4 regions of the Cupriavidus sp. CP313 genome follow, and region 2 is predicted to be linked to each of the others. Evidence: predicted binding sites of a transcription regulator. Region 2 holds the regulator's gene; each other region holds the start of a gene.

Region 1 (4,934 bases), on a different contig from region 2:
CCACGCCGGCCCTGCCCGCCCACGACCATCGCGCCGTGATGCGGGTGATCGGCGGCATCGTGCTGTGCATCCTGCTGGCCGCGCTCGACCAGACCGTGGTGATCCCGGCGGTGCCGGCGATCGCCAATGACCTGAACGGCTTCAGCCACCTGTCGTGGATCGTGACGGCGTACTTGATCGTGTCGACGGTGACCACGCCGCTGTACGGCAAGCTGTCGGACAGTTTTGGCCGGCGGCGCCTGCTGATGGTGGCGATCATGCTGTTTATCGGCGCCTCGGTCGCATGCGCGCTGGCGCAGACGCTGGGCCAGCTGATCCTGTTCCGCGCGCTGCAGGGCGTGGGCGGCGGCGGGCTGATGTCGCTGGCGCAGGCGGCCATTGCCGATGTGGTGGCGCCGCGCCAGCGCGGGCGCTACCAGGGCTACCTGGCCACGGTGTGGGCGGTGGCGTCGATCGCCGGGCCGCTGGTGGGCGGCTGGGTCTCTGACCATATGTCGTGGCGCTGGCTGTTCTGGGTCAACGTGCCGCTGGGCCTGCTGGCGATGTTCATGTGCTACCGCGGGCTGGCCATGCTGCCGCCGCGTGGCGGGCGTGCGCGCGTGGACTGGCTGGGGGCGCTGCTGCTGGCGGTGGCCATCGTCGCCTTCCTGCTGGCGATGAGCTGGGGCGGCGACGTCTACGACTGGCTCTCGCCAGAGCTGGGCGCCCTGCTCCTGGCCGCCGTGGCGGCCGTGGTCCTGCTGACCTGGCAGGAGCGCCGCGCCGCGGACCCGATGCTGCCGCCACGCCTGTTTGCCAACCGTGCCTATGTGATGGGCGTGGCCGCCTCGGCGCTGGCCGCGCTCGATATCTTCCTGTGCATCTTTGCCCTGCCCCTGCACTTCCAGCTGGTACGCGGCGCCGATGCATCGACCTCCGGCCTGCTGGTGATGCCGTTCCTGCTGGCCACCGTGGCGGGCAACTTTATCGTCGCGTGGCTGGCGCCGCGCGTGGGCCGCATGCGCGGCATCCTGATCGCCGGCTATATCGCCGGCGCGCTGGGGCTGATCGCACTGGCGCTGGTGACACCGGCGGTGCCGCTGGCCGTGGTGCTGGCGGCGATGACGCTGGCTGGCGTGGGCCTGGGCATGACCATGGTGGCCACGCTGATGAGCGTGCAGAACGCGCTGGAGCGCCGCGACACCGGCGCCGGCACGGGCGCGCTGCTGGTGCTGCGCTCGCTCGGCAGCGCGCTGGGCGGGGCGCTCGCCGGCACGCTGCTGACGCTGGAATTCCGCCATGCGCTGGCGGCCTCGGGGGTCACGCAGGCGCTGGACCTGGGCGCGCTGCGCCACGGCAGCGAGGCCTTTGCGCAACTGTCGCCGTCCGTGCGCGCGGTGCTGGCGGGCGGCGTGGAGTCGGGCTTCCACCTGATCTTTGCCGCGGGCGCGGCGGCGGCGGTGCTGGCGCTGCTGATCGTGCGCCGCATGCCGGACCTGGAGCTGCGCGGCAGCGTCACCGAACACGCGGCCACGCTGGCGATGGATTGAGCCGGCCTGCCGGAAAGCCGCTACCGGCGTAGACTATGGCGTACCCGATACAGCGAGCCGCCTTCCGGAGCCCCATCGCCATGACTCGTCGTTTCCCCTCGTCCGCCACACTCCAACAACTGCGCCCGGCCGCCCTCGCCGGCGCGCTGGCGCTGGCCGCAGCCGGCGCCGCACTATTGCCGCACCCTGCCCGCGCCGCCGACAAGCCGGCCACCGCGCCTGCACCGCAGGCAGCAGGCGCCTGCCCGGCGTCGCTCAACTTCAAGTTCCCGCGCCTGCAGGATGAAGCCCCGCAAAACCTCTGCCAGTACGCGGGCAAGGTCGTGCTGGTGGTCAACACCGCCAGCTACTGCGGCTTCACGCCCCAGTACGAAGGGCTGGAGGCGCTCTACAGCAAGTACCGTGACCGTGGCCTGGTCGTGCTGGGCTTCCCGTCGAACGATTTCTCGCAGGAGCCCGGCTCGGAGAAGCAGATCGCGGACTTCTGCTACAACACCTACGGCGTCAAGTTCCCGATGCTGGGCAAGTCGCACGTGCGCGGCAGCGAGGCCAACCCTATGTACGCGCTGCTGGCGAAGGAAACCGGCACCGCGCCCAAGTGGAACTTCTACAAATACCTGATCGGCCGCAACGGCCAGGTGGTGGGCAGCTACAACAGCAAGACCACGCCTGACGACAAGCAGTTCGTCGCCAAGATCGAAGAACTGCTGGCCAGCCCGCGCTGACGCGCGCGACGCCCGGCCGGGGTGTACACGCCTGACGACAGTCCGGCCGCTGGGGGGCGCGTGTTCCCTCCCCCATTGATTTGCATCAAGTTTGCAACGGGATTCGCTGAGTAACGTCGCCGCTTGCGACGAGCGGAGCGAGGCAATGGGAATCACGTTGTACGACGCGGACGGGCACACCTGCCTGATGTTCACCGACCTGGTCGAGGAAGCGCATGACGAAGCGGTGCAGACCAACCAGTTCCTGGTCGTCGACCACGGGCATGGCGCGCTGATCGATCCCGGCGGGCAGATGACCTACAGCGAGCTGTATCTCACCATCAGCCGCTACTTTCCGCCCAAGCAACTCGACTACGTGCTGGCTTCGCATGCCGATCCGGACATCGTCGCGTCGGTCGGACGCTGGCTGACGGGCTCTGACTGCCGCATCTTGATTTCCAGCGTGTGGGCGCGCTTCCTGCCGCATTTCTGCCAGGCCGGTAAGACGGCCGGGCGCATCGTGACGATTCCCGATGCGGGCATGCATATCCCGCTCGGGCACAGCTCCCTGGTCGCGGTGCCAGCGCACTTCCTGCATTCCGAAGGCAATTTCCAGTTCTACGATCCGGTCAGCAAGATCCTGTTCTCGGGCGATCTCGGTGCGGCCATGACAGGCGCCAAAGCGGCCGGCACCACGGTGACGGATTTCGATGCGCATACTCGCCTGATGCTGCCGTTCCACCAGCGCTACATGAGCGGCAGCCGCGCGTGCCGGCTGTGGGCAGCCATGGCGCGGTCGATGGATATCGAATGGATCGTGCCGCAGCACGGGCCGTCGTTTCGCGGCAAGCACATGGTGGCGCGCTTTATCGACTGGATCGACGCGCTGGCGTGCGGGCTGGACCTGCTGACGCAGGACCACTATCGCGTGCCCGCACCCGCCATGCGCTGATCAGTCGCGCACGAGCCCTTCGGCGCGCATGGCTTCCTGCACCGCCGGCCGCGCGGCGATGCGCGACAGGTAGTCCTGTAGCGTGGGGTATGCCGTCAGCGGCATCATCAGCATGCGGGCCCAGCCGAGGATGGTGAAGCAGTAGGCGTCGGCCACGGTAAAGGTGTCGCCGGTCAGGTACTGGCGGCCCTGCAGGTGCTTGTCGAGCTCAGCAAAGCGCAGTTGCAGCTTGGCCTTGCAGGCCTCTACTGTGCTCTGCGCGGTTTCCTTGTGCCACAGCCACGGGCTGAAGACCTTGTGCAGTTCCGTTGAGACCAGCGTGATCCAGCCAGTGGCTTCCAGCCGCTCGCGCGTGCCGGCGGCGGGCAGCAGCGCGCGTTCGGGCACCAGGTCGGCGATGTATTGCAGCAGCGACGCCGCCTCGGTATGGCGCGAGCCGTCGTCGAGCTGCAGCAGCGGCACGTAGCCGCGCGGGTTGATGGTGTAGTAGTCGTCGGTGCCGTTTTCAGGCACGGCCAGTTTGTGGTGGAGCAGGTCGACCTTGGCCAGCGTGACCGGCAGCCCGGCTTCGCGCAGGGCGATATGGACGGCCATCGAGCAGACGCCCGGAGTGTAGTAGAGCTTCATTGCGATCCTGTGGTGGTTGCCTGGCCGCCACGCCATGCGGCGGCCGTGCAGGCAGTCTAGGATCGCCCCCCTTATGCAGCAATGCGCGTCCTTGCGGACGCGCATTGCAGATTTGCACAGGGCTAATTTGGGCTAGGTTGCGCTCAGTCGAGCAGCTTTGCCAGCGCCGGCGGCAGGCCGGCATTGGGCTTGTGCGGCGGCCGCGCGAAGCTGCCCTGCGTGGCGCTGCCGGCGCGCAGGGCCACCAGCGATTCGCAATGCCGCACCGCGCTCGACACGCCATCCACCACCGGCACCGGAATGCGCCCTTGGAGCGAGCGCGCGAGTCCCGCCAGCGGCGCGCCGGCGACGATGATCACGTCGGCGCCGTCCTGCTCGATGGCTTGCAGGGCAAGTTGTTCCAGCCGCGCGGCATGGTCTTCCTGCACGCTGCCGATATCGCGCAGGGGTTCCTGCAGCGAGCGCACGCTGGCCAGCCGCGACGACAGGCCGTTGGCCGCCACGCATTCGCGGTACCACGCCTGGATGCGGTGCGAGATCGCGATGATGGAGAAACGCTGCCCCAGCAGGCAGGCGCTGGCCAGCGCGGCTTCGGTCATGCCGACGACGGGGACGTCGAACAGCTCTTTCAGCCCGGCCAGGCCGGGGTCGCCGAACGCGGCGACCACCAGGCCGTCGAACTGGCCGGCGTGTTCCGCGGCGGCGCAGGCGGTGGCATAGCCGCCGACCAGCGCCTCGAAGCGGGTTTCGATATAGGCCACGCCGAAGGCCGCGGTGGCCATCTGCAGCGTGGTGGTGGCGGCGGCGGTGCGCCGCGCTTCCGCCTCGATCAGCGCCGTGACGGATTCGCTGATATTGGGATTGACGATCAGGAGTTTCATGGTCGATATGGGTTGGCTGCGGGCGTGGCGATCAGCCCAGCATCGGCGCGCCCGCCGGCAGGAACTGCCCGCGGCCGGCCTGGGGTTCCTGGTACTGGCCATCGCGCACGAGCATCTCGCCGCGCGAGAAGCAGTGCACCGGCCAGCCGGTCACTTCGATGCCTTCGTACGGCGTGTAGTCCACCGCGTGGTGCAGCGCGCTGTTGCGGATCTGCACGCGCTTGTTCGGGTCCCACAGCAC
Region 2 (4,934 bases):
GACCTTGGCGCGCGCAAGTTCTACATCTTCGGGCTGGTGCTGTGGCCGCAGGATGTGATCTACCTGGCGGTGCTGCTGGTGATCTCGGCGCTGGCGCTGTTCCTGTTCACGGCGATCGCGGGGCGGCTGTTCTGCGGCTATGCCTGTCCGCAGACGGTCTATACCGAGATCTTCATGTGGATCGAGCGACGGGTCGAAGGCGACCGCATCGCCCGCATCCGGCTCGATGGCGATCCGTGGAGTCTGCGCAAGTTCCGTCTCAAGGCGACCAAGCACTTCCTGTGGGTGCTGATTGCGCTCTGGACTGGCTTTACCTTCATCGGCTATTTCGCGCCGATCCGCGGGCTGGGCGGCGAGGTGCTCAGCCTGTCGCTGGGGCCGTGGCAGTCGTTCTGGATGCTGTTTTACGCGTTCGCCACCTGGGGCAATGCGGGCTTCATGCGCGAGCAGGTGTGCAAGTACATGTGCCCGTATGCGCGCTTCCAGAGCGTGATGGTGGATCGCGATACCTATGTCGTGACCTACGACGTCGGCCGCGGCGAGCCACGCGGCAGCCGATCGCGCAAGACCGACCACTATAAGGCGGGGCTTGGCGACTGTGTCAACTGCAGCATCTGCGTGCAGGTGTGCCCGACGGGCATCGATATCCGCGACGGCCTGCAGTACGAGTGCATCGGCTGCGGCGCCTGCATCGACGCCTGCAACCAGGTCATGGACAAGATGGACTATCCGCGCGGCCTGATCCGGTACACCTCGGAAAACGCGATGCGCAAGGCCTTGTCCGCGGCGGCATCGCGCAAGCGCCTGCTGCGTCCGCGCGTCATCATCTATTCCGTGATCTGGGTGGTGCTGCTGGCCGGCTTCATGGCGTCGATCGCGCTGCGCACGCCGCTGAAGGTCGACATCATCCGCGACCGTGGTGCGCTCGGCCGTGAAGTGGAAGGCCGCTGGATCGAGAACGTCTATCGCCTGCAGCTGATCAACACCACCGAAGCGCCGATGAAGATCAGCGTGCAGGCCGACAGCGACGAGCTGAAGAACCTGAAGGTGGAGTACGACAAGCAGGCCGAATCGCTGGCGCCGACGTCCAACCGGTTGCTGCCGATCCGGATCCGCGTGCCGATCGAGGCCGCGGCGCAGGGCACGCACAAGATCAACGTGACAGTGACGAGCGAAGGCACGGAGGGGGGGCATGCCGAAATCCGGCAATCCACCAGTTTCATCGTGCCGCGCGATTTGTGAGGCTAGTGTCCTGTTCCGTAAATGGCTTGCCAAAATGAAATCGTCCAGTTGGTCGTCAGGCTAGGCGCGAGGAGGCGCCATAGCCGTAGCTATGGCAACGACGAGCAACGACGCATGGCGGCCAACTGGGCGATTTCATGGCAAGGTATTTGCGGAACAGGACACTGGGCAGACGCGGACGTAGTCGTCAAGATGAAGGGGGCAAGATGAGTCAGCAAGGCAATCCGTGGTGGAAGGAGCCGTGGCCGTGGCTGTTGATGAGCGGTCCGCTGGTGGCGATGGTGGCGTGCGGCGTGACGATCTGGCTGGCATCCACGCATCCGGACATGCCGGTGCAGGGTGCAACGCGCCATGGCCTGGTGGTGGAGAAGGCCGATGCCGCGCCGCCCAAGGCTGCTGCAGCGAGGCAGCCATGAGGTTGCGCTGGCTGATGTGGGTACTCTGGCCGGCGTTCCTGATGGCTGGGTTTGCGACCGCGACGGTGTTTTCGGTGGTGGATCCCGGTGACCTGAACTTCTTCGGCCAGCCGATCGAAGCGTCCCGCGAATCGGTCTACACCATCGGCTTCCTGATGGCCTGGGTGTTCTGCGCGTTGTCCAGCGGACTGACGCTCTACACCATGCCGACGCGGCTCAGCGATACCGACGAACTGGAATGAGCGCGCTGGCGTGAGGTCTGCGCTGCCATGGCCGGATGCGGCACTGGCAGCGCTTGGCCGCCTAGCAGGAGCGGCTGTAGAGTTGCTTGATGCCGTCGATGTCCACCAGCTTGACGTGGCGCTGGCGAATCTGGATCAGGCCGGCTTCGGCAAAGCGAGAGAACAGGCGGCTGACGGTTTCGAGCTTCAGGCCCAGGTAGCTGCCGATCTCTTCGCGGCTCATGCGCATCACGAACTCGGACGCCGAATAGCCGCGCGCCGACAGGCGCTCAGAGAGGTTGATCAGGAAGGCGGCAAGGCGTTCCTCGGCGCGCATCGAGCCCAGCGTGACCAGCATCAGCTGGTCGTGCGTGATTTCCTTGCCCATCAGGCGCAGGAACTGCTGCTGCAGCGACGGCAGGTCTGCCGACAGGGTCTGCAGTTCGCCCATGCGGACCACGCAGACTTCGGTATCTTCCAGCGCGGCCGCATCGGAGGCGTGCTGCATCTCGCCCAGCCCGTCGAGACCTACAATTTCGCCAGGCAGGTGGAAGCCGGTAATCTGCGAGCGGCCGTCTTCGGTGGTGACGTGGGTCTTGAGCGTGCCAAAGCGCACGGCATAGACCGCGGTGAGCGGATCGCCCATGCGATACAGGGTTTCACCCTTGTGCACACGGATGCGTTCCTGCACCAGCGTGTCCATCTTGGCGAGGTCTTGCTGCGACATGCCGACCGGAAGGCACAGCTGCCCCATCGCACAGGTGGAGCAGCGGGGCGACATCTCGGTAATGGGAATGGAGGTGAGCAATTGGAACCTGCTAGAAATGGCAGCGTGGGCGCGATTAGGACATTTTACCGTGCGATGTGATGTGGTAGGGAGTGAGAATTGACATTTGGCGTGCTGATCAGCGTTTTTCTGCTGGCTTTGCTGGGCGGGGTCCACTGCGCCGCCATGTGCGGCGGCGTGGCGCTGGCCGTGGAGCAACGCCGCGGCGCGGCGGCGACGATCAGTTTGGTGCCCAGCCGCGCCGCCTGGCTGGGCGAGTTGCTGACTATGCACGTGGGCCGGATTTCGACCTATATGCTGCTTGGCGCCGCGCTCGGCGCGGTCGGTGCCTCGGCGTGGAAGCAGGACTACATGCCGCTGCAGCGCTGGCTGTTCGGCGCGGGCAGCGTCATGCTGCTGTGGTCGGGCTGGCGGTTGCTGCGCGGCAACATTTTTACCGTCAACTGGCTGGAGCGGCTGGCGGCGCGCGCCAGCGCAGCCGTGGCGCGGCGGCTGAATGGCCTGGCAGGTGGCTTGCCGGCCTTCATGCGGGTGCGCGGCGGCCTGGCGCGGCGCTATGGCGTGGGCCTGGCATGGGGCCTGGTGCCGTGCGGCATGGTCTATGGGGCGCTTACGCTGGCGCTGCTGGCGGGCAACGCGGCGTCCGGCGCACTCGTGATGGGCGTGTTCGGGCTCGGCACACTGCCTAACCTGCTGGTGCTTTCCGGCCTGTCGGGCTACTTGCGTACGCTGTCGCGACGTCCCGGCGTGCGCCTGGGGGCCGGCCTGGCGGTGATGGCGTTCGGCGGCCTTGGCATTGCGCGAGCGGTGCTGCTGCCACATTCGCTGGCCGAGCATGGATTCTGCCTGGTGTTCTGAGGCGCCGGCGCCGCCCGGGCAACGGATGATGGTTGCAGGCGGGGGCGGGAATGCCATACAATCGCCAACATTGCGGTATCGCGCGGTGTAATATGAGCCGCGGTAAGCAGCGGGCGAGCAGCGCCAGGCGGCCTTCATACCAGAAGGCGCGTTCAGGGCAGGGGAAGCGGAAGGTTTTCGATGCCCGTCCCGTCCCCACAGTCCATCCGGTTCAAAAGATCTGGTTCAAAAGTCCGGCTGGCACTGCGGTGTTGGCGATGCCGGCCTTGCTCCCGATACCCGTTTTTCTTGCGTCCGAGGCCTTCAGTTCGCTGACAGCGACGTCCGATATGTGCGGACGCGCTACGCAAGAGGTTCGCTGGCCGGCCCATAACGGCATGCGAACGATCTCCTGCCGGAACGACCCGGCAACTCGATGCAAAGATAGGGAAGTGCACGGCCTTGGATGCAGCAGGTATCCGGCTAGCTGCGCAATGAGATGGCGGTGGCTTTCGCACCGCTGTATCCAAAATCTCCGGTGCCCCGGATCCGTCCGGGAGCAGGTGCAAAGACAGGCTGCACACCATCAACATGAATACCCAAGAGGCGAAGATCGTCCTCGAGACGGCGCTGATCTGCGCGCAGGAACCGTTGCGCGTCAATGATCTGCGGCGGCTGTTTGACGACGACGTCGGCGCAGACACCATCCGCGTGCTGCTTGAGGAACTGCGCCAGGACTGGCGGCCGCGCGGCGTGGAACTGGTGGCCCTGGCCAGCGGCTGGCGCTTCCAGAGCCGGCCGGAAATGCGTGAATACCTCGATCGGCTGAATCCCGAAAAGCCGCCAAAATATTCGCGCGCCGTGATGGAAACACTGGCAATCATTGCCTACCGGCAGCCGGTGACCCGCGGCGATATCGAAGAAATCCGCGGCGTGACGGTCAGCACGGAAGTCGTCAAGAAGCTTGAGGACCGCAGCTGGATCGAGGTGATCGGACACCGCGACGTGCCGGGCAGGCCGGCGCTGTATGCGACCACCAAGGCATTCCTGGACGATCTTGGCCTGCGTACGTTGGATGAGCTGCCGCCGCTGGAAGATGCCCAGGCGCAGGCGCAGGCAACCCTGCTGGAACAGCAGGCCATCAATTTTGAAGACCTGGCTGCAAACAAGGCGGCCAGCGCCGACGAAGAGGCATTTGCCGACCCCGCCGCGCAGGCAGCGGATGTGGCCGAAGCATCCGTCGCAAACGAAGCCGAGACGACCGACCCGGTCGACGAAGGCGCCAATGGCTTTGACGTGCAACCGCTGCAAGCTGCAGCCGACGATGCCGCCGAGGCCGCTTCCACCGAACCAGCCGCACCCAATCCGGACGGGGCGCGGGGCGATTTGCCGGACAACGGCACCCCGCCGCACCCGAGCGAGCACGACGAG
Region 3 (4,934 bases), on a different contig from region 2:
CAAGCACCTTTCGTCTCAGCCTTCTTATGATGATTCCAGATGCGGCGTCGCGCAGCTTCCGTGCGAATGCCGGGCTTTGCGGCTGCCGGGCGCCCGCATGCCAACCACAACCTGGAGCCAGTCATGAACCTGAAGCAATTTCCGCGTCATTCCCTGACCTTCGGCCCGACGCCGATCCATCCGCTATCGCGGCTGAGCGAAAGCCTGGGTGGCAAGGTCGAGCTCTATGCCAAGCGCGAGGACTGCAACAGCGGCCTTGCCTTTGGAGGCAACAAGACGCGCAAGCTCGAATACGTCATTCCGGACGTCCTGGCGCAAGGCGCCGATACGCTGGTCTCGATCGGCGGGATCCAGTCGAACCACACGCGCCAGGTTGCCGCCATCGCGGCCCACCTGGGGCTGAAGTGCGTGCTGGTGCAGGAGAACTGGGTCAACTACTCAGACGCGGTCTATGACCGCGTGGGCAACATCCAGATGTCGCGCATCATGGGGGCCGACGTGCGCCTGGTCAGCGAAGGGTTTGACATCGGCATTCGCCCAAGCTGGGAAGATGCCATGGAGAGCGTGCGCAAGGCGGGCGGCAAGCCCTACCCGATTCCGGCAGGCTGCTCGGAGCATCCGCTCGGCGGTCTCGGCTACGTAGGGTTCGCCGAGGAAGTCCGGGCACAGGAAGCCGAACTTGGCTTCAGCTTCGACTACATCGTCGTCTGCTCGGTCACCGGCAGCACACAGGCGGGCATGGTGGTGGGATTCGCTGCCGACGGCCGCGCGGACCGGGTCATCGGCATCGATGCATCGGCCAGGCCGGAACCGACGCGCGCGCAGATCCTGCGCATCGCACGCCATACCGCGGAGTTGGTCGGCCTCGGCCGCGACATCACTGAAGCGGACGTGGTGCTGGACACCCGCTATGGCGGACCCGAATACGGCCTGCCTTCGGCGGGCACCCTGGAAGCCATCCGGCTCAGCGCCAGGCTGGAAGGCATGATGACCGACCCGGTCTATGAGGGCAAGTCCATGCAGGGCATGATCGACATGGTCCGTCGCGGCGAGTTTCCGCAAGGATCGAAAGTCCTCTTCGCTCACCTGGGCGGGGTGCCGGCACTGAATGCCTACAGCTTCCTCTTCAAGGACGGGTGATTCCGTGCGCAGTCTCGCAGCCGGGATACCCCGTTGCCCGGCTAATTGCCGTTGCCCGCCTGCGCGCCGGCCCCAAAGCGCAGGCGCAGGCTCCGGTTGGCATCCTGCAGCGAACCGTCCGCCACTTCTACCACGCGGTGCAGGTAGTCTTCGCTCGCGTCGAGCAGCGCGCCATACAGGGTGTGGCACAAGCCGCGCGCGGTGCGGCCGGGCCAGTCTTGCGGCAGCATCGCTTCGGGCAGGTTGGGGTCGCGCAGCAGCACGCGCCGGTATTCGTGCACCAGCAGCGTCCGCACGAAGAAGGCATCGGCCGGAGCAAGCCCGGCAGCCTCTTCCGCCAGCGGCGTAAAGCGGCGCAGCAGTGCCTGCCAGGCAGCGGCCACGTCGCCGAGCTTGAAGGTCTGGTGCATCAGCGCCTGCAGTGGCCGGATGGAAAACGCCTCAAGGCTGCTCGCCTCCATCACCGCCACATCGTCCTGCGCGCGTGCGGCCTGGACGATTTCGCGCAGCGAGGCGAGGTCCGCATGGGGGTGGGCCATCACCCCTGGCGCGATGGCGCCGAAGCCCTCCCACAGCAATTCCCGCTTCAGCTTCTGCCGGACCGTGGCGCGTACGTCACCGCGCACCATCACCAGGGTCCAGCGGCCGTCCCATTCGGATGCCTCACCGGCGTAGATGCGCTTGCCGGCGTGCAGTACACGCTGCAAACCGGCTTCTGACAGCCCGTAGTAGCTGCGCCGCCCGATCCTGGTCGCGGCCAGCCAGTCGTCGGCGGTAAGGCGGAAGGTGGCGGTTCGCACCAGCCGGTCATTGATGCCGAACGGCGCCGCCAGCCGGATCAGGCTGCCCAGCCAGATTGCCTGGGGCCGCGGCGCCACCACATCGCCGAACAAGGTCACCAGCATGGAATTGGCGCCCAGCTTCAGCCCGCGTGCCAGCCGCGCCACGCGGGGAGAAACCGGATCCGTGCCTGGCGTCGCCATCGGCCTGCCCTTTAAAGTGATACACAAACGTCGATTGATTGAATCAAATTGTATCACTACCATCCGTTGCAACTGACGATGTTGATGCAGGTCAAGACCCCGATTCAGAGCAACCAAGAGCGGAGCAAAGGATGTACGCACAGCTGGTGGAGACAGGAGCGACGAGGCTTCGCGCCATGGAAGAAATGGACCCGCAGGAGCGCGAGTTCCAGGCGCGCGTGGATGCCGGGATCAAGATCGAGGCCAAGGACTGGATGCCAGAGGCCTATCGCAAGACCCTGGTCCGCCAGATCTCGCAGCATGCGCATTCGGAGATCGTGGGCCAGCTGCCGGAAGGCAACTGGGTCACCCGTGCGCCGACGCTGGAGCGCAAGGCAGTCTTGCTGGCCAAGATCCAGGATGAGGCGGGCCATGGCCTGTATCTCTACAGCGCGGCCGAGACGCTGGGCGTGTCGCGCGACCAGATGCTGGGCGACCTGCACACCGGCAAGGCCAAGTATTCCAGCATCTTCAACTACCCGACGCTGAGCTGGGCCGATATCGGCATGATCGGCTGGCTGGTGGACGGCTCGGCCATCATCAACCAGGTGCCGCTGTGCCGCTGCTCGTTCGGCCCGTATGCGCGCGCCATGGTGCGTGTGTGCAAGGAAGAGTCCTTCCACCAGCGCCAGGGCTACGACATCCTGCTGTCGCTGTGCAACGGCACGCCCGAGCAGAAGCAGATGGCACAGGACGCGCTCAACCGCTGGTGGTGGCCTGCGCTGATGATGTTCGGCCCGTCCGACGGCGATTCGCCCAACAGCGCGCAATCCATGCAATGGCGCATCAAGCTGTTCTCCAACGACGAGCTGCGCCAGAAGATGGTCGACCAGACCGTGCCGCAGGCCGAGTACCTGGGCCTGGCCATTCCGGATCCCGAGCTGAAGTGGAACGAGGAGCGCGGCCACTATGACTTCGGCGAGATCGACTGGTCCGAGTTCCACAACGTCATCCAGGGCAACGGCCCCTGCAACCGCGACCGCCTGCGCACCCGCGTCAAGGCCTGGGAAGAGGGCGCGTGGTTCCGCGATGCCCTGGTGACCCACGCCGACAAGCAGGCGCAGGGCGCCGCCGCCTGACGCCGCGGCGCCCTGCGCCGCCATCCATCTAACGTAATGACACAGGAGGTTGCCATGAAAGAGTGGCCGCTTTGGGAGATCTTTATCCGCAGCCAGCACGGCCTGGCCCACAAGCACGTGGGCAGCCTGCACGCGCCCGACGGCGAAATGGCGATCAACAACGCGCGTGACGTCTATACGCGCCGCAACGAGGGCGTCAGCGTCTGGGTGGTGAAGGCCGGCGATGTGGTCGCCAGCAGCCCGGGCGACAAGGGCCCGCTGTTCGAGCCGGCCAATAGCAAGGTCTACCGCCACCCGACGTTCTTCCCGATGCCGGAAGCCGTCAAGCACATCTGACCCGGCACGCGCCAAGGAAGCATCCCCATGGACAACCACAAGCTTGAATACCTGCTGCGGCTCGGCGATTCCACGCTGGTCCTCGGCCAGCGCCTGTCGGAATGGTGCGGCCGCGGCCCGGCGCTGGAAGAGGACATCGCGCTGACCAATGTCGCGCTCGACCTGGTCGGCCAGACCCGGCTGTGGCTGGGCTACGCCGCGGAAGTGGAGGGTGCCGGCCGCACCGCCGACCAGCTCGCCTACCTGCGCGACGCGCACCAGTTCCGCAACCTGCTGCTGGTGGAGCAGCTCAACGGCAGCTATGCCGATACGCTGGCGCGGCAGTTCCTGTTCGACACCTGGCACTACTTCCTGCTCGATGGCCTGCAGCGCTCGACCGATGCCCGCATCGCGGAGATCGCCGCCAAGTCGCTCAAGGAAGTGACCTACCACGTGCGCCGCAGCGCCGACCTGGTGGTGCGCCTGGGCGACGGCAGCGAAGAGAGCCACTGCCGCATGCAGGATGCCTTCGACGACCTGTGGATGTTCAGCGGTGAGCTGTTCGAGTCCGACGCGGGCGACGCCGCGCTGGTGCAGGACGGCGTGGTGCCCGACCCCGCATCACTGGCCGCACCGTGGCAGCGCCACGTGGCCGCAGTGCTGGAAGAAGCCACGCTGCGGCTGCCTGCCGGCACGTGGTCACAGAGCGGCGGCCGCCACGGCCGCCATACCGAACACCTCGGCTACCTGCTGGCCGAAATGCAATTCCTGCAGCGCGCCTATCCGGGCGCCAGCTGGTGAACGCCATGACTGCGCAAGCCATCGCACGCCCGGCGGTCGGGCAGGTCTGGACCTGGCTCGATACGGTGCCCGATCCCGAGATCCCGGTGATCTCCGTGGTGGATCTCGGCATTGTGCGCGACGTGGCATGGGAGGACGACGCCTGCGTCATCACCATCACCCCGACGTACTCCGGCTGCCCGGCCATGACGGTGATCCGGGAGGAGATCGAGCGCACGCTGGCCGCGCAGGGCATCGCCAGCGTGCGCGTGCAGACGCAACTGGCGCCGGCCTGGACCACCGACTGGATGACGCCGCGCGGCAAGGCCAGCCTGGGCGGCTACGGCATTGCGCCGCCGGCCCAGCAGGTGATCGACATCAGCGGCATCAGCCGCAAGGCGGCGCCGGCGCCGGTGGTGGTATGCCCGCACTGCGGCTCGCGGCACACGCGGCTGGTCAGCCAGTTCGGCTCGACCGCCTGCAAGGCCCTGTACCGCTGCGGCGACTGCAAGGAACCGTTCGATTACTTCAAGGCGCACTGAGCCTGACCGAGGTGGTGAGATGAGCAAATTCCATGAACTGACCGTGGCCTCGGTCA
Region 4 (4,934 bases), on a different contig from region 2:
ATCGCCGGGTTCGCACGAAAATTATGGAGGGCGACATGCTTAACCATCACACAGGTCACAGCGTGATTCTCTTTCCGGCTTCGGATGGCGGTTGGTGCTTTGCCGAGGTCGATGGCGCATCGGTCGATCGCTTTGGCCCCTTCGATTCTCACCAGGCTGCCGACGAGCTCGTTTCGGTCTTGTTTCCCGAAGTTCCCAGGGTGGAGCTCAGCAATTCATCCGAATTGCTGGACGACAGTGCACTGATGATCCTCGGGAATGCAGAGCTGATGACAAAGAACACGTGCATACATCCGCGCCTGGACGGGGCGCCGAATAACGTCGATCACCGCGACACGGCCGAAGCGAACACAGTCGACGCCCAGCTCCCTCTGTAGGAGAAAACTTCGAGGAGAGGCCTTACAGGCAGCATCTTTGTTGCAGCCGGGCTTTGGCTCTCCTGGAAGGCTTGGTGAGACTCACCAGCGGCCGAGCACCCTGCGGCCGATTTTCCATACTTGTGACCGTTGTAGCTTGGAAGCTGCCGTTGGGATAGTGATGGGTCAAATGGCCGAAAGGGATCGGTCAGAGACGGCCACGCTTTGGCGGCGGGCATCCGATCAAGCAGGCCGTGATGGCCGGCATGGGCATCAGCCTGCTGTCGCTGCACACGCTGTCGCTGGAGCTGCGCACCGGCGAGATCGCGCTGCTGGACGTGACCGGCACGCCGATCGAGTGCTTCTGGCATGTCGCGCATATGTCCAGCAAGCGTTTGTCACCGGCCAGCGAGAGTTGCCGCGCCTATTTGCTTGAGCACACGGCGGAGTTTTTTGGGAAGGAATATGGCGGGCTGATGCCCGGGCGGCGCGTGGCTTGAGGTGCCAGTGCCCGATTGGCGGCGGTCACGCCTCAGTGCGACATGAAGACTGGCAAGCCTGACTGGCGCAGCAGAGCGCGGGTGGTGCCACCCAGCACAAGCTCCCTCAGCCGGGAGCGGCCATAGCCGCCGGCGACCAGCAGGTCGGCCTGAACCTTGTCCGCAAGTTGTGGCAGAACGTGGTCGGGATCGCCCTCTCCGACCAGCAGATTGGCGTGGATGCCATGGCTGCGCAGCCATGCTGTCAGCCGATCCGCGCTGTCACGATAGGCCTCTTTCTCACCGGCAGCGCTGTGCTTGCCAGCGCTGACCACCAGGACGGTAACGGCGCTGGCATGCACAAGCCACGGCAGTGCGTCCGCGACCGCCCGCGCAGCCTCCCGGCCGCCGTTCCATGCGATGGCGACATGGCCACCAACTCGCGGGACGGATGTGCCGGGCACCAGCAAGATGGGCCGGCCTGCATTGAGCATCGCGTACTCCGCGACCCCGGCCAGCAGAGCCGGCACATCGGCCTGCGCCGAGGGCGATGCGGGCAGGATGAGATCGGCGAAGCGGCCCTCGTCGGCAAGCGCCCAGCCAGACTCGGCATCGACAACGATGTGCCGGGTGGGAATGGCCGGCGACACTTGCCTGGTCAGCGTGTCGAGTGCGTTCTTGTGACCGGCAGCCAGTTTGTGCAAATGGCTCGCGGCAAGCACGGCGTATTGCCCGGCTTCTTCGCCCGCCCCACGAAACGGCTCCAGGTGCGTTCCTGTTGCAGTCAGTCCGACCACGCTGCCGCCGGACGTTGCGGCAAGCCGTGCTGCCGTTTCAATGCGCGCGGACCGTGCAGCATCTTCGCTGAGGTCGACAAGGATGGTTCTGAAGTCCATGACGGGATTCCACTCTTTGGTTTGACTTCGCATCATCGTGAAAACAGCACCGGTGCCGTCATCGAGTCAAGCAGCGTATGCGTGACACCGCCCAGCACCAGTTCCCGCATGCGACCGTGTCCGTAGGCACCCATCACGATCAGGTCGGCATTGAAATCCGCCGCGCGCGAAAGGATGAGTTCGCCGATGGTCAGGTCAGCCCCACCGGGACCGTGTTCGATTTCCACGGCCACGCCGTGGCGCTCCAGCACGCGTGCGGCGTGGCCGACCGGGGTGGCGTCGGCTCTTGCCTCCTTGGCCGCGGTCTGTGCGCAAAGAATGCGTGCCTGTGCGCCGGCCATCAGCGGCACGGCGTCGTGAAGCGCCCGCGCCGCCTCGCGGCTGCCATTCCACGCCACGATAACCCGCGTACCCAGCGTTGGAAACGTGCCCGCGCACGGCACGACGAGCGTCGGTCGGCCGGTCTCCAGCAGCAGCGATTCCAGTAGCTGTCGGGCCACCGGACCTTCGGTATTGCCGGGGTCGTACTGGCCGGCAACGACCAGGCCGGCCTCGCGGGCCTCGCGCAGCACGGATGCCACGGCCCCCAGCTCCGCAGCGCGCCACTCCGCGCGCACTGGCATGGCCTGGGTTGCAGCCAGAAACTGCGCCCGGACGTCTTCCCTGACCTGCTTGCGCCGGGCCAGGTCGTCCGCAACATATTGCTGCGCGCCATCCATGAGGTAGAACCAGGCAGGATCGGGAATGAAACCGGCATACATGCCGATCAGCCGGCACTGGCTGGCCGCCGCAACGCGCCCCGCCACTTCGAGCCGCTGCCGTGCCTGCGGATTGCTGTCCAGATGCACCAGGATGCTGTCGTAAGCCATGTTCGCCCTCTCCCTCAACTACAGACCAGTCTAGGCAGCAAGGCAGACCGGCGCTTGACCCGGATCAACGGTCCTGCCCTGCGGCGACATGGCTCTCGTATCGCCCTCGTGTGCGGTGGAGACTACCGCGAGCAAAGGGTATGTGGAGCCGTCAAGCAATGTGGTCATCACTCCAGTTCGGGTTGCGATCAATAACTCGCCACGCCAGCCGCTTCAGGTTGACGCATGTCAAGCGCGTATCGAGGCCGGCGTCTACGCTGAATGCAGAGAATCACAACATTGAGCACACCCTTGCCCCTCAGGAGACCCATCATGTACCAGCGCATCCTGCTCGCCGTCGATGGCAGCCGTTCTTCCGACCTGGCACTGAGCCAGGCCATCATCATCGCCAAGGCAACCGGGGCCGAGGTCAAGGCGTTGTTCGTGGTAGACGACAGCGATGTGTTCTTCGAGGCTAGTTACTTCAACCCCAAGGAACTGATCGACAACATCACCGCGCACGGCCGCAAGGCGCTGGATGCCGCCTCGGCCAGGCTCAGCGAAGCAGGCGTGCGCAACACGGTGAAACTGGATGAAAAGCCGGTGGCGCCCGGCCGGATCTCGTTGACCATTGTCACCGAAGCCGATGCGTGGAATGCCGACCTGATCGTGCTTGGCACCCATGGCCGCCGCGGCGTCCGGCGCCTGCTGATGGGCAGCGTGTCGGAAGGCGTGCTTGCCAAGACCAGCAAGCCCGTGCTCCTGGTCCGCAGCGAAGTCGAAGGTTAGGCGCGCCAAGGCGCCACGGGCGGCGAAGGAGTGCCACGCCATGTCCCACCAAACCATGCGTGCGATGGTCTTCGAGGGCGCAGGCCTGCCGCTGCGCCTTCACGAGTTGCCGGTTCCCGACCCGGGGCCCGGCGAACTTCGCATCGCCGTGGGGGCTTGCGGGGTGTGCCGGACCGACCTGCATATCGCCGACGGCGACCTGCGCCATCCCAAGCCGGTGCTCATCCCGGGGCATGAAATCGTCGGACAGGTGGATTCGTGCGGCGCCGGTGTCACCGCCTTCAAGCCGGGCGACCGCGTGGGTGTGCCCTGGCTCGGACATACCTGTGGCCGTTGTCCCTACTGCCTGCGTCATCACGAAAATCTCTGCGACGCGCCGCTATTCACTGGCTATACCCGCGATGGCGGCTATGCGGAGTATGTTGTTGCCGACAGCGGCTATTGCTTCCGGATTCCGCCCGGCTACGACGACGAGCACGCCGCACCACTACTCTGCGCCGGCCTGATCGGCTACCGGACGCTGCGCATGGCGGGCGTAGCCAGCCATGCGCACCGCATCGGCATCTACGGCTTCGGCGCCGCCGCCCACCTGGTGACGCAGATCGCGGTGGCACAAGGCCGCGAAGTCTACGCTTTCACCCGCGCGGGCGACGCAGGCGCCCAGCAACTCGCATACCAATCCGGCGCGTGCTGGGCCGGCTCGAGCGACCTCCAGTCGCCCGTGCCGCTGGACGCCGCACTGATTTTCGCCCCGGTGGGCGCGCTGGTTCCCAAAGCGCTGCGCGCCGTGGACAAGGGTGGCATCGTGGTCTGTGGCGGAATTCATATGAGCGATATCCCAAGCATGCCTTACCAGCTGCTTTGGGAAGAAAGGCGCCTGTGCTCCGTAGCCAACCTCACGCGTGCCGACGGCATCGCACTGATGGATATCGCCGCCCGGACCCCGCTGCATACGCACACCACCGCGTATCCGTTGGAGCAGGCCAACGAAGCACTGGCCGACCTGCGCGAGGGCCGCCTTACCGGCGCCGCCGTCCTGAAACTCCGTCAATAGATCCTTGGCAGATATATCGATGAGCCGTTACCAGACACGTTTTCAGGCGCGTGAGCATGCGGGCTCGGAACTGGCCTGGGCGTTGCGCGCGTATCGGGGAACCGGTGCCCTGGTCCTGGCGATTCCGCGCGGCGGCGTGCCGGTCGGGCGCGTTGTGGCCGACGCACTGAGCGCTGACTTCGACCTGGTGATGGCGCGCAGGATCGCTCCTGGCGTAGCACTGGACGACTCTGGCGCGACATGGTGCACGGACGCAATGAACGCAAATGGCGGCGCCAGCAGCCAGCGTGATGCCCAGTTCGACCAGCTTCGCAGGCAGCGCGCCGTGTATACGCCGGTTCGCAAGCTGGCGGATCCGGGCGGTCGCGTGGTGATCGTCGTGGATGACGGCCTGGTGAGCGGCGCAACGATGTATGCGGCCCTCGCAAGCCTGCGCAAGCGGCACCCTGCCCGGCTCATATGCGCGCTCCCGATCGCCACCCCAGCCGGGCTGGACCGGGTGCGCGCGCTGG

The links. Region 2 encodes FNR, which switches genes on or off when oxygen is low (the NO sensors DNR and NnrR bind a similar motif). Its sites were predicted from a motif close to TTGATNNNNATCAA; they were not measured.
Region 1: ACW4E8_RS28350 (oxygen-binding di-iron domain-containing protein) is a predicted target of FNR. The motif match lies at 2,330-2,343, and genes of this name have one in related genera.
Region 3: paaA (1,2-phenylacetyl-CoA epoxidase subunit PaaA) is a predicted target of FNR. The motif match lies at 2,205-2,218, and genes of this name have one in related genera.
Region 4: ACW4E8_RS39230 (universal stress protein) is a predicted target of FNR. The motif match lies at 2,655-2,668, and genes of this name have one in related genera.

Annotation. Positions count from the first base shown of each region.
Region 1 is NZ_JBSVZB010000024.1:136,344-141,277, reverse strand. It holds gene ACW4E8_RS28360 (MDR family MFS transporter) at 1-1,529, shown strand, start outside; gene ACW4E8_RS28355 (glutathione peroxidase) at 1,610-2,254, shown strand; gene ACW4E8_RS28350 (oxygen-binding di-iron domain-containing protein) at 2,400-3,185, shown strand; gene gstA (glutathione transferase GstA) at 3,186-3,812, opposite strand; gene ACW4E8_RS28340 (aspartate/glutamate racemase family protein) at 3,956-4,693, opposite strand; gene hydA (dihydropyrimidinase) at 4,725-4,934, opposite strand, start outside.
Region 2 is NZ_JBSVZB010000008.1:108,479-113,412, reverse strand. It holds gene ccoG (cytochrome c oxidase accessory protein CcoG) at 1-1,242, shown strand, start outside; gene ACW4E8_RS13965 (membrane protein) at 1,449-1,658, shown strand; gene ACW4E8_RS13960 (hypothetical protein) at 1,655-1,900, shown strand; gene fnr (fumarate/nitrate reduction transcriptional regulator Fnr) at 1,962-2,687, opposite strand; gene ACW4E8_RS13950 (sulfite exporter TauE/SafE family protein) at 2,766-3,524, shown strand; gene scpB (SMC-Scp complex subunit ScpB) at 4,095-4,934, shown strand, end outside.
Region 3 is NZ_JBSVZB010000012.1:139,199-144,132, reverse strand. It holds gene ACW4E8_RS18145 (1-aminocyclopropane-1-carboxylate deaminase) at 124-1,140, shown strand; gene paaX (phenylacetic acid degradation operon negative regulatory protein PaaX) at 1,182-2,123, opposite strand; gene paaA (1,2-phenylacetyl-CoA epoxidase subunit PaaA) at 2,255-3,241, shown strand; gene paaB (1,2-phenylacetyl-CoA epoxidase subunit PaaB) at 3,296-3,577, shown strand; gene paaC (1,2-phenylacetyl-CoA epoxidase subunit PaaC) at 3,605-4,357, shown strand; gene paaD (1,2-phenylacetyl-CoA epoxidase subunit PaaD) at 4,363-4,878, shown strand; gene paaE (1,2-phenylacetyl-CoA epoxidase subunit PaaE) at 4,898-4,934, shown strand, end outside.
Region 4 is NZ_JBSVZB010000056.1:4,699-9,632, forward strand. It holds gene ACW4E8_RS39215 (hypothetical protein) at 36-377, shown strand; gene ACW4E8_RS39220 (LysR substrate-binding domain-containing protein) at 560-856, shown strand; gene ACW4E8_RS39225 (universal stress protein) at 889-1,731, opposite strand; gene ACW4E8_RS39230 (universal stress protein) at 1,764-2,600, opposite strand; gene ACW4E8_RS39235 (universal stress protein) at 2,913-3,368, shown strand; gene ACW4E8_RS39240 (zinc-dependent alcohol dehydrogenase family protein) at 3,409-4,422, shown strand; gene ACW4E8_RS39245 (phosphoribosyltransferase family protein) at 4,442-4,934, shown strand, end outside.